4 regions of the Acidovorax sp. FHTAMBA genome follow, and region 3 is predicted to be linked to each of the others. Evidence: predicted binding sites of a transcription regulator. Region 3 holds the regulator's gene; each other region holds the start of a gene.

Evidence for each region. The regulator FNR, encoded in region 3, switches genes on or off when oxygen is low (the NO sensors DNR and NnrR bind a similar motif). The targets are predictions, from matches to a motif close to TTGATNNNNATCAA.
Region 1: AAFF19_RS08940 (cation-transporting P-type ATPase) is a predicted target of FNR. The motif match lies at 872-885, and genes of this name have one in related genera.
Region 2: AAFF19_RS04885 (DASS family sodium-coupled anion symporter) is a predicted target of FNR. The motif match lies at 1,082-1,095, and genes of this name have one in related genera.
Region 4: AAFF19_RS01985 (universal stress protein) is a predicted target of FNR. The motif match lies at 1,251-1,264, and genes of this name have one in related genera.

Annotation. Positions count from the first base shown of each region.
Region 1 covers NZ_CP152407.1:1,907,326-1,909,523, reverse strand. The annotation lists gene hpnE (hydroxysqualene dehydroxylase HpnE) at 1-688, shown strand, start outside; gene AAFF19_RS08940 (cation-transporting P-type ATPase) at 985-2,198, shown strand, end outside.
Region 2 covers NZ_CP152407.1:1,049,829-1,052,026, reverse strand. The annotation lists gene AAFF19_RS04895 (NAD(P)/FAD-dependent oxidoreductase) at 1-478, shown strand, start outside; gene AAFF19_RS04890 (VUT family protein) at 535-1,023, shown strand; gene AAFF19_RS04885 (DASS family sodium-coupled anion symporter) at 1,200-2,198, shown strand, end outside.
Region 3 covers NZ_CP152407.1:2,144,100-2,146,297, reverse strand. The annotation lists gene hemN (oxygen-independent coproporphyrinogen III oxidase) at 1-745, opposite strand, end outside; gene fnr (fumarate/nitrate reduction transcriptional regulator Fnr) at 931-1,653, shown strand; gene AAFF19_RS10095 (hypothetical protein) at 1,694-1,987, opposite strand; gene AAFF19_RS10090 (FixH family protein) at 2,044-2,198, opposite strand, start outside.
Region 4 covers NZ_CP152407.1:435,777-437,974, reverse strand. The annotation lists gene AAFF19_RS01995 (LysR family transcriptional regulator) at 1-333, shown strand, start outside; gene AAFF19_RS01990 (metallophosphoesterase) at 360-1,205, shown strand; gene AAFF19_RS01985 (universal stress protein) at 1,318-1,740, shown strand; gene AAFF19_RS01980 (fasciclin domain-containing protein) at 1,915-2,198, shown strand, end outside.

The DNA.
Region 1 (2,198 bases), 240 kb from region 3:
AACTGCTGCGCAATGGTTGCAGGCCCGCGGCGCACGCGTGCACACCGGGCGCCGCGTGCAAGCCCTGGCGCGCACTGCGCAAGGCTGGCGGGTGGATGGCGAGCTGTTTGACGCCGTGGTGCTGGCCACCTCCAGCACCGAAGCGGCGCGCCTGGCCCGCGCCGCCCAGGCCAGCCTGCCCGCGCCCGAAGCGCGCACCCTCGACGCCTGGGCCACCACGGCCGAGGCGCTGCGCTTTACCGCCATCGGCACGGTGTACGCCCAGGCCGCACCGGGCGCCCCCGCCGTGTTGCCGCAGCCGATGCTGGCGCTGCGGCCGGGCCCGGGGCAGCCCGCGCAGTTTGTGTTTGACCGGGGCCAGCTGGGCGGCCCCGCCGGGCTGCTGGCGTTTGTGGTGAGCGATGCCCATGGCGAGCGCGACACGCTCGAAGCGGGCGTGCTGCACCAGGCCGCCCGCCAGCTGGGCCTGGCCGGGCTGCGGCCCGTGCAGACCGTGGTGGAAAAGCGCGCCACCTTCGCCTGCACCCCCGCCCTGCAGCGCCCTGCCTGCGCCCTGGCCCCGCGCCTGTGGGCCTGCGGCGACTACACGCAAGGCCCCTACCCCGCCACGCTGGAGGGCGCGGTGCTGAGCGGCACGGCCGTGGCCCACGCGGTGGCGTCGCTTTGCAGCGCGGGAACCGCACTCTAATTTTTGAGTGTTTTTGGCCTCCGGCGCTTATCCATAAAGCGCCAGCAGCTATTTAATCAGTAGCATTTTGCCTGTGGGATGCACAGGCTGTCCCCCTCGGCATTTCCCTCGCCGACGGTCACACCACTGGGGATTCGATCGCAGCCCATGCCTGGCCGCGCAGGCCCGCCAATGCCCCGCGCCTTGACACACATCAAATCCCCACAGGCCCACGCCCCTAGACTGAAAAACCGCCCCGCGCCCGGGCCAGGTATACGCTGCCCCCGGGTTCTTCTTCGCCGAACGCCCAGCAACCCATGAGCCCGACGAACCTGCCGCCCTCCCCCGCCACACCGCCCCCCGCCGCCCCGGCCGACACCGCCACCGTCTGGCACAGCCTGGAGGCCAGCGCCGCGCTGCAGCAGCTGGGCGCTAGCGCCGACCGGGGCCTGACCGTGGAGGAAGCCGCCCTGCGCCTGGCCCGGCACGGCCCCAACCGCCTGCCGCAGACGCGCGGGCGGCCCGCGTGGCTGCGGCTGCTGCACCAGTTCCACAACGTGCTCATCTACGTGATGCTTGCGTCGGCACTGGTGACGGCGGCGCTCGGGCACTGGCTGGACACGGGGGTGCTGCTGGGGGCCGTGGTGATCAACGCGGTGATCGGCTTTCTGCAGGAGGGCAAGGCCGAATCGGCGCTGGATGCCATCCGGCGCATGCTGTCGCTGCAGGCCTCGGTGCTGCGCGGCGGCGAACGCCAGATGGTGGCGGCCGAGCAACTGGTGCCGGGCGACATCGTGATGCTGGCTTCGGGCGACAAGGTGCCGGCCGACCTGCGCATCGTCAACGCCCGCAACCTGCGTGCAGACGAGGCCGTGCTCACGGGCGAGTCGGTGCCGAGTGAGAAAACCCCCGACGCTGTGGCCGCCGACGCGCCCGTGGGCGACCGGCGCGGGATGCTGTATTCGGGCACGCTGGTCGCATCGGGCACGGTGGTGGGCGTGGTGGTGGCCACGGGGGCCCGCACCGAGCTGGGCCGCATCAGCGCCCTGCTGGCCACGGTGGAGGCGGCCACAACCCCGCTGCTGCGCCAGATTGCCCGGTTCAGCCACTGGCTGGCAGCGGTGATCGGCGTGTTTGTGGTGGCCACGTTTGCCATTGGCGTGTGGTGGCGCGGCCAGGCACCGGCCGAGATGTTCATGATGGCCGTGGCGCTGGCCGCATCGGCCATCCCCGAAGGCCTGCCCGCAATCATGACCATCACGCTGGCGCTGGGCGTGCGGCGCATGGCCACGCACAACGCCATCATCCGGCACCTGCCCGCCGTGGAAACGCTGGGCTCGGTCACCGTGATCTGTTCGGACAAGACCGGCACGCTGACCTGCAATGCCATGACCGTGCAGCGCGTGGCCACCGCCGACCGGGTGTACGAGGTGAGCGGCACGGGCTACGCGCCCGAGGGCGGCTTTCACCTGGGCGGGCAGAGCGTACCCCTGGGCGAGCACCCGGCACTGTTGCCGGTGGCCCAGGCCGC
Region 2 (2,198 bases), 1.1 Mb from region 3:
GCAATTCCACCCGCTGTCGGGCAGCGTGCTGCAGCGCCAGCTTGAATCCAACGCCTTTGTACTGGGCGGGCGTGACTACAGCGCACCGGGCCAGCTGGTGGGTGACTTCATCAAAGGCACGCCATCCAGCCAGCTGGGTGATGTGGAACCTTCCTACAAGCCGGGCGTGGCTCTGGGTGACCTGCACGCCGCCCTGCCCGGCTACGCCATCGAGGCCCTGCGCGAGGCGCTGCCGGTGTTCGGCCGCAAGATCAAGGGTTTTGACATGCACGACGCGGTACTGACGGGCGTGGAAACACGCACTTCGTCGCCGCTCAAGATCGGGCGCGGTGAGAACCTGCAGAGCCTGAACACGCCCGGCCTGTACCCCGCGGGCGAAGGCGCCAGCTACGCAGGCGGAATTTTGTCGGCCGGGGTGGACGGCATCAAGGTGGGTGAAGCCGTGGCGCGCAGCCTGCTGGGCACAGGCGCCGCATGACCACAGCGACCCTGGCGCGCCCCGGCGTGGCGCAGTTTGCCGCCGCTGCCCTGGCCATGGCAGCGGTCGTGCTGGCCTCCAACATCCTCGTCCAGTACCCCATCAACGACTGGCTGACCTGGGGCGCCATCACCTACCCGGTGGCCTTTCTGGTGAGCGAGCTGGTCAACCGCGCCCATGGGCCCGCCCAGGCCCGGCGCGTGGCGTGGGTGGGGTTTGCGGTGGCCGTGGCAGCCTCGCTGGTGCTGGCGCCAGCGCGCATTGCCGTGGCTTCGGGCACTGCCTTTTTGCTGTCGCAATGGCTGGACATTGGCGTGTTTGACCGGTTGCGGCAAGGCAGCTGGTGGCGCGCGCCACTGGTGGCCACGCTGCTCGCGGCCATGCTGGACACCGCCGTGTTCTGGAGCATCGCGTTTGCGGTCACCGAAGGGCCCTGGGTGACCTGGGCACTGGGCGATCTGGCCGTGAAGCTCGCCCTGGGCGTGGCGCTGCTGCTGCCGTTTCGCTTGCTCATCAGCCGTCAGCTGGCGCAGCGCGCCACCTGAAGGCCCACGCGCGAAAGCACGGACGCGGTGGCGCCCGGCGGGCTTCCGCGCTCGTCACTTGACTTGCATCAACGTGCGCACCGTGCAGCGCGCAACACTGGAAGCTTGTGCGGGTATCTCTGGAAAACGATCTGCGCAGATCGCTTTCGCCCCGCCGCACCGACCGGAGTCCTTCGATGTCCCTTGCCGTGCCCAGCCCCGCCCCTACCACCCCTTCGGGAAGTCTCACCAAACGGCTCGGCCTGCTCGGCGCCCTGGTAGCGCTGCTGCTGGTGCTGGCATTGCCCACGCCGGCCGGGCTACCGGTAGCGGGGCAGACCATGCTGGCCATCCTGGCGTTCGCCGTGATCGTGTGGATGACCGAGGCGCTCGAATATTCGGTCAGCGCGGTGGTGATTGCCGCGCTGATGGTGTTCCTGCTGGCCTACGCGCCCAGCGTGGCCAAACCCGCTGGCGCAGGCATGGGCACAGGCGCGGCGCTGAATCTGGCGCTCTCAGGATTTGCCAACAGTGCCGTCGCGCTGGTCGCTGCCGCATGTTTCATCGCGTCGGCCATGACGGCCACGGGGCTGGACCGGCGCATCGCGCTCACGGTGCTGTCCAAGGTGGGGGCCAAGACGCACCACATCGTGATTGGCGCCATGGTGGTGGGCTTTTTGCTGTCGTTCATCGTGCCCAGCACCACGGCCCGCGTAGCGTGCCTGATGCCGATCATGCTGGGCTTTGTGCTGGCCTTCAAGGTGGACCGCAAAAGCCGCTTCGCCGCGCTGCTGGTCATCACCACGGCGCAGACCGCCAGCATCTGGAACGTGGGCATCAAGACCGCCGCAGCGCAGAATATGGTGGCCATCGGATTCATCGAAAAGCAGCTGGGCGCGCAGATCACCTGGGGCGAATGGTTTGTGGCGGCGGCCCCGTTTGCCGCGCTGATGACGGTGGCGCTGTTTTTCATCATGACGCGCATGATGAAGCCCGAGATGAAGGAAATCGCGGGCGGGCAGGAGACCATCCGCCAGCAGCTGGCCGAGCTGGGCCCCATGACGCTGAACCAGTGGAAGCTGCTGGCTCTGGTGCTGGTGCTGCTCGGTTTCTGGTCCACGGAAAAGGTGCTGCACAACTTCGACACCACCTCCACCACCGTGGCAGCCGTGGCGCTGATGCTGTTCCCGCGCATC
Region 3 (2,198 bases):
GCAGATGTGCATACGCATACAGTGCGATGCGGTCCGGCCGTAGTTGGGCGACCTGGGCCAGGGTACGATCAAAGGACTCTGGGGTCTGGCGGGGAAGTCCGTAGATCAGATCCACATTGATGGATTCAAAACCCAGTGACCGCGCAGACTCCACCAGCGAGAACACCTGCTCTGCGGGCTGAATGCGATGGACTGCTTTCTGAACCTCCGGATCGAAGTCCTGCACACCAAAACTCAAGCGGTTAAAACCCAGCTCCGCCAGCACCGCAAGGCGGTCCGCATTGACCGTGCGCGGATCCACCTCGATCGAATACTCTCCGCCTGGCGCGAGCGTGAAGCTTCGCTTGAGCATCGCCATCAACTCACGCAGCCCATCATCCGTCAGGAAAGTGGGCGTGCCCCCCCCCAGGTGCAACTGGCTCACGACCTGGCCCAGCCCGCAGTGGGCAGTGTGCAGGTCGATCTCGCGACTGAGGTAGCGGAGATAGACCTCCGCGCGGTCATGGTGTTTGGTAATGATCTTGTTGCAGGCGCAGTAGTAACATAGTGACTCGCAAAACGGGATGTGCACATACAGTGACAGCGGCAAGGCCTTCGCCATCGAGCCCAGGCGCCGTTGCTCCAGTGCAAGCGCATAGTCATCCTTCCCGAAGGCCTCGACAAATCGGTCGGCAGTGGGGTAAGAGGTATAACGAGGACCCGGCACATCAAAGCGGCGCAACAGGTCGGGTGTGACAACGGTCATGGGAGATTTCCTTGCGTACACTGCAACTGTGCCTTACGCTGAGGCCATTGTCCTTGACCTGCGTCAAGCGAAGAACTGACCCCTTCGACGACAATTTGATGTAAGTCAGTCGCCCAACCGTACGCCACAGTGCCGCTGCGGTGGCATATTGAGCCTTTGCTCACATCCAACCTGTTCCTGTGCTTATGAATCCGCTCACCATCAAAGTCGCCTGCTCCAACTGCAATCTGCGTGAGTTGTGCATGCCAGTTGGCCTGAACGACGAGCAACTTCAGCGTATTGATGAAATTGTTGCGGTGCGTAGGAAGATCAAGCGCGGAGGCACGCTTTTTCGCAACGGCGAGTCTTTTACCTCCTTGTATGCGATCCGCACCGGTTTCTTCAAGACCTGCGTCGCTACGGAAGACGGCCGCGACCAAGTGACGGGTTTTCAGATGGCTGGCGAAATCATCGGCCTCGATGGCATCGTGAATGACCACCATACGTGTGACGCGGTGGCTTTGGAAGACGCAGAAGTCTGTGTCATGCCGTTTGACCGCATCGAAGAACTGTCGCGTGAAGTCAATGCGCTGCAGCACCATGTGCACAAGATCATGAGCCGCGAAATCGTTCGCGAGCACGGCGTGATGCTGTTGCTGGGCAGCATGCGTGCTGAAGAACGCCTCGCAGCTTTTCTGCTGAACCTGGTTCAGCGTTTGCATGCGCGAGGTTTTTCGCAGTCCGAACTCGTGCTGCGCATGACCCGGGAGGAAATCGGCAGCTATCTCGGCCTGAAGCTCGAGACGGTGAGCCGGACTTTTTCAAAGTTCGTGGAAGAAGGCATTGTGGAGGTCAAACAGCGCCATGTCCGCATTCTCGAAACCGATGCACTCAAGCGCATCGTGAACAACCAGCCCGCCTGCCATTGACCCGCCAACACTGCGCTGCCATCCGCAACCTGCAAGCCCTTCAGGAGCAGGAAGTCGTCTTGCGGCAATCATCGGGGCGCTCCCCCTCCGGCACAGGGCAACGGTTGAGCTCGAAGGGTGACATGGCCAGCAGTGTGGTCAGCGCACTGGACGCCATCGTGATCGCCCAGAACGCAAAAAAGGCCAGCGTGTAGACCCCCTGCCGTGACAGCGCGAGCGGTTGCCCAAACCAATGCAGATCTTGCGGATCCACCATGGCAAAGACCAGCATCTCCAGCACACCAGCCATCAGAAACGCTGGCCACGCAATCCACATCAACCGTTGGGTCCACATTGTTTTGTCTCCGGGTAAGCCCTTGCAAGCCATGAGCCGCAGGGGCCCGTTGTGTATCAGCGCGGCTGGTCTTGCGCTGGCGTAGCCGCATGGTTGCGGCCCTTCATCGCGGGTGCGAGGCTCTTCTCGGGTTCCGCAAGGTTCTTGTTGATTTCAATGCCCTGGCGATAGTAGTCCTCGGCCACCACGGGATCAGGCCGTGAAATCGCCA
Region 4 (2,198 bases), 1.7 Mb from region 3:
CGCCACATGCTCGTGAGCTTCTCGGGCCGCCCCTATGGATTCATCGACGAGGCGCTGGCCTCTTTGGGACGCGAGCGCAAGGTGGTCATCACGGTCAACCAGTTTTTCACCGCGGGGCGCGTGGTCTCCGGCTCGGACCTGCTCACGGTGCTGCCGCGTCACTTCGTTCCCGTCACCGGAATTGCAGACGCATTGGTGCAGAGGGCCCTCCCGTTGGATGTGCCTCCCGTACATGTGGACGCGCTCTGGCGCCGGCGCGGCCCCCAGCAGGCAGCGATGAACTGGCTGCTGCACGCCTTGGCGCGCTCCGCGCGGCGGACCTTCCCGGTCTAGCGCCCTGCCCGTAGACTCAGCGGTGCATGAACATTCAGCTGCTTTCCGACCTGCACCTTGAGGCGCATCCCCACTTCCTCCCTGAACCTGCGCCAGGCGCCGATGTTCTCGTCCTGGCCGGCGATGTGGGCTCATACCAGGAGGGTTCGCAGCTGGCCGATCAGGACTTTGGACTGGCCCGGTTCTCGCCTCTGCCACGAGGGGCCGGGTGGCCCACCCCGGTGCTTTTCGTACCGGGCAACCACGAATACGACGCGCAGGATTTTGATGAGGCCCACACGCGGCTGCGCAGCACCTGCGATCGTCTGGGCATTGCATGGCTGGAGCGTGAAACACTGGTGGTGGGGGGCGTGCGTTTTGTCGGCACCACCCTCTGGAGCGATTTCGATGCGCTCGCAGACCATGAGGGAAACACCGACCTGGGCAGGCGGCTGAAACTGCGCGAGAAGGCCTTCAGGGCCGCAAATTTCTACCTGCGCAAGACGGGCAGCACCCGCAACGCCGAGCCCTTTCTGGCCGAAGCCATTCGTGACCAGGCACTGGCCTGCCAGCAGTGGCTGGCTGACGCGCTCGCCGCTCCTTTTGCGGGGCCCACTGTCGCGGTCACGCATTTCGCACCGAGCCTGCTGAGCGCTGACCCGCGCTACGGCCTGGTGCCCGGCACTGCGGGCTTTTGCAACGCACTGGATCGCCTGCTGCCGCGCGCGCGGCTGTGGTTGCACGGGCATCTGCATGCCCCCAGCGACTACACGGTGCGGGGTGAGGCGCAAGACGGGACCCTGTGGCAGTGCCGCGTGGTGGCAAATCCCCTGGGCTATGCCCGCAAAGGCGAACAGGAGAGTTTCAAGCCCCAGTGCGTGATCGCCGTATGATCGCGCGGCGGCGCCTTGGACACCGCCGCGCGCAGGACAAAAACCATGACTCAGGTCAAGACAACAGGACCCCGCGCAGAGTAGTCTGCCCCATCCCATTTCGGAGAACCTCATGAATATCCTGCTCGCTGTCGATGGCAGCGCCTACACCAAGAAGATGCTGGCCTACCTGGCCACCCACGAGGAGCTGCTGGCCGGCACCCACCAGTACACCGTGCTGACCGTACAGGCCCCGCTGCCAACGCGCGCGCGTGCAGCACTGGGCAAGGAAGTGGTCGACACCTACCACGCTGAAGAGGCCGAAAAAATCCTCGCGCCCGTGGGCAAGTTTCTGGCGCGCCACGGCGTGGATGCCAAGCGCATTTTCAAGGTGGGCTCGGTGGGCGAGAACATTGCCAAGGTGGCTAACACCGGCAAGTTCGATCTGCTGGTGATGGGCTCGCACGGCCACGGCGCACTCGCCACGCTGGTGATGGGCTCGGTGACGACGCAGGTGCTGGCGAACAGCAAGGTGCCCCTGCTGATCGTGCGCTAGCCCCGCGAGCGTTCAGCGCCCCAAGAAGCCCTGCCACCGCGGGGCTTTTTTTTGCCCGAACGCGACCGATTGGTTAATGTATAACCATGTGGTTTACTTTTAAACCAATTGGTTATACATTCCCGTCACGCCCATCCTGGCGTGCTTTTTTCCACCCAACCCGAGGTGCACCCCATGAAGAAGACCCTGATTGCATTGGCCCTGACCGCAGGTGCCTCCCTGAGCGTGATGGCCCAGGACATCGTGGATACCGCCGTGAAGGCCGGCAACTTCAAAACCCTTGTGGCCGCCGTTCAGGCAGCCGGTCTGGTCGACACCCTGAAGGGCCCCGGCCCGTTCACCGTGTTTGCGCCGACCGATGAAGCCTTTGCCAAGATTCCCAAGGCAACGCTCGATGGCCTGCTGGCTGACAAGGCGGCCCTTACCAAGGTGCTGACCTACCACGTGGTGCCAGGCAA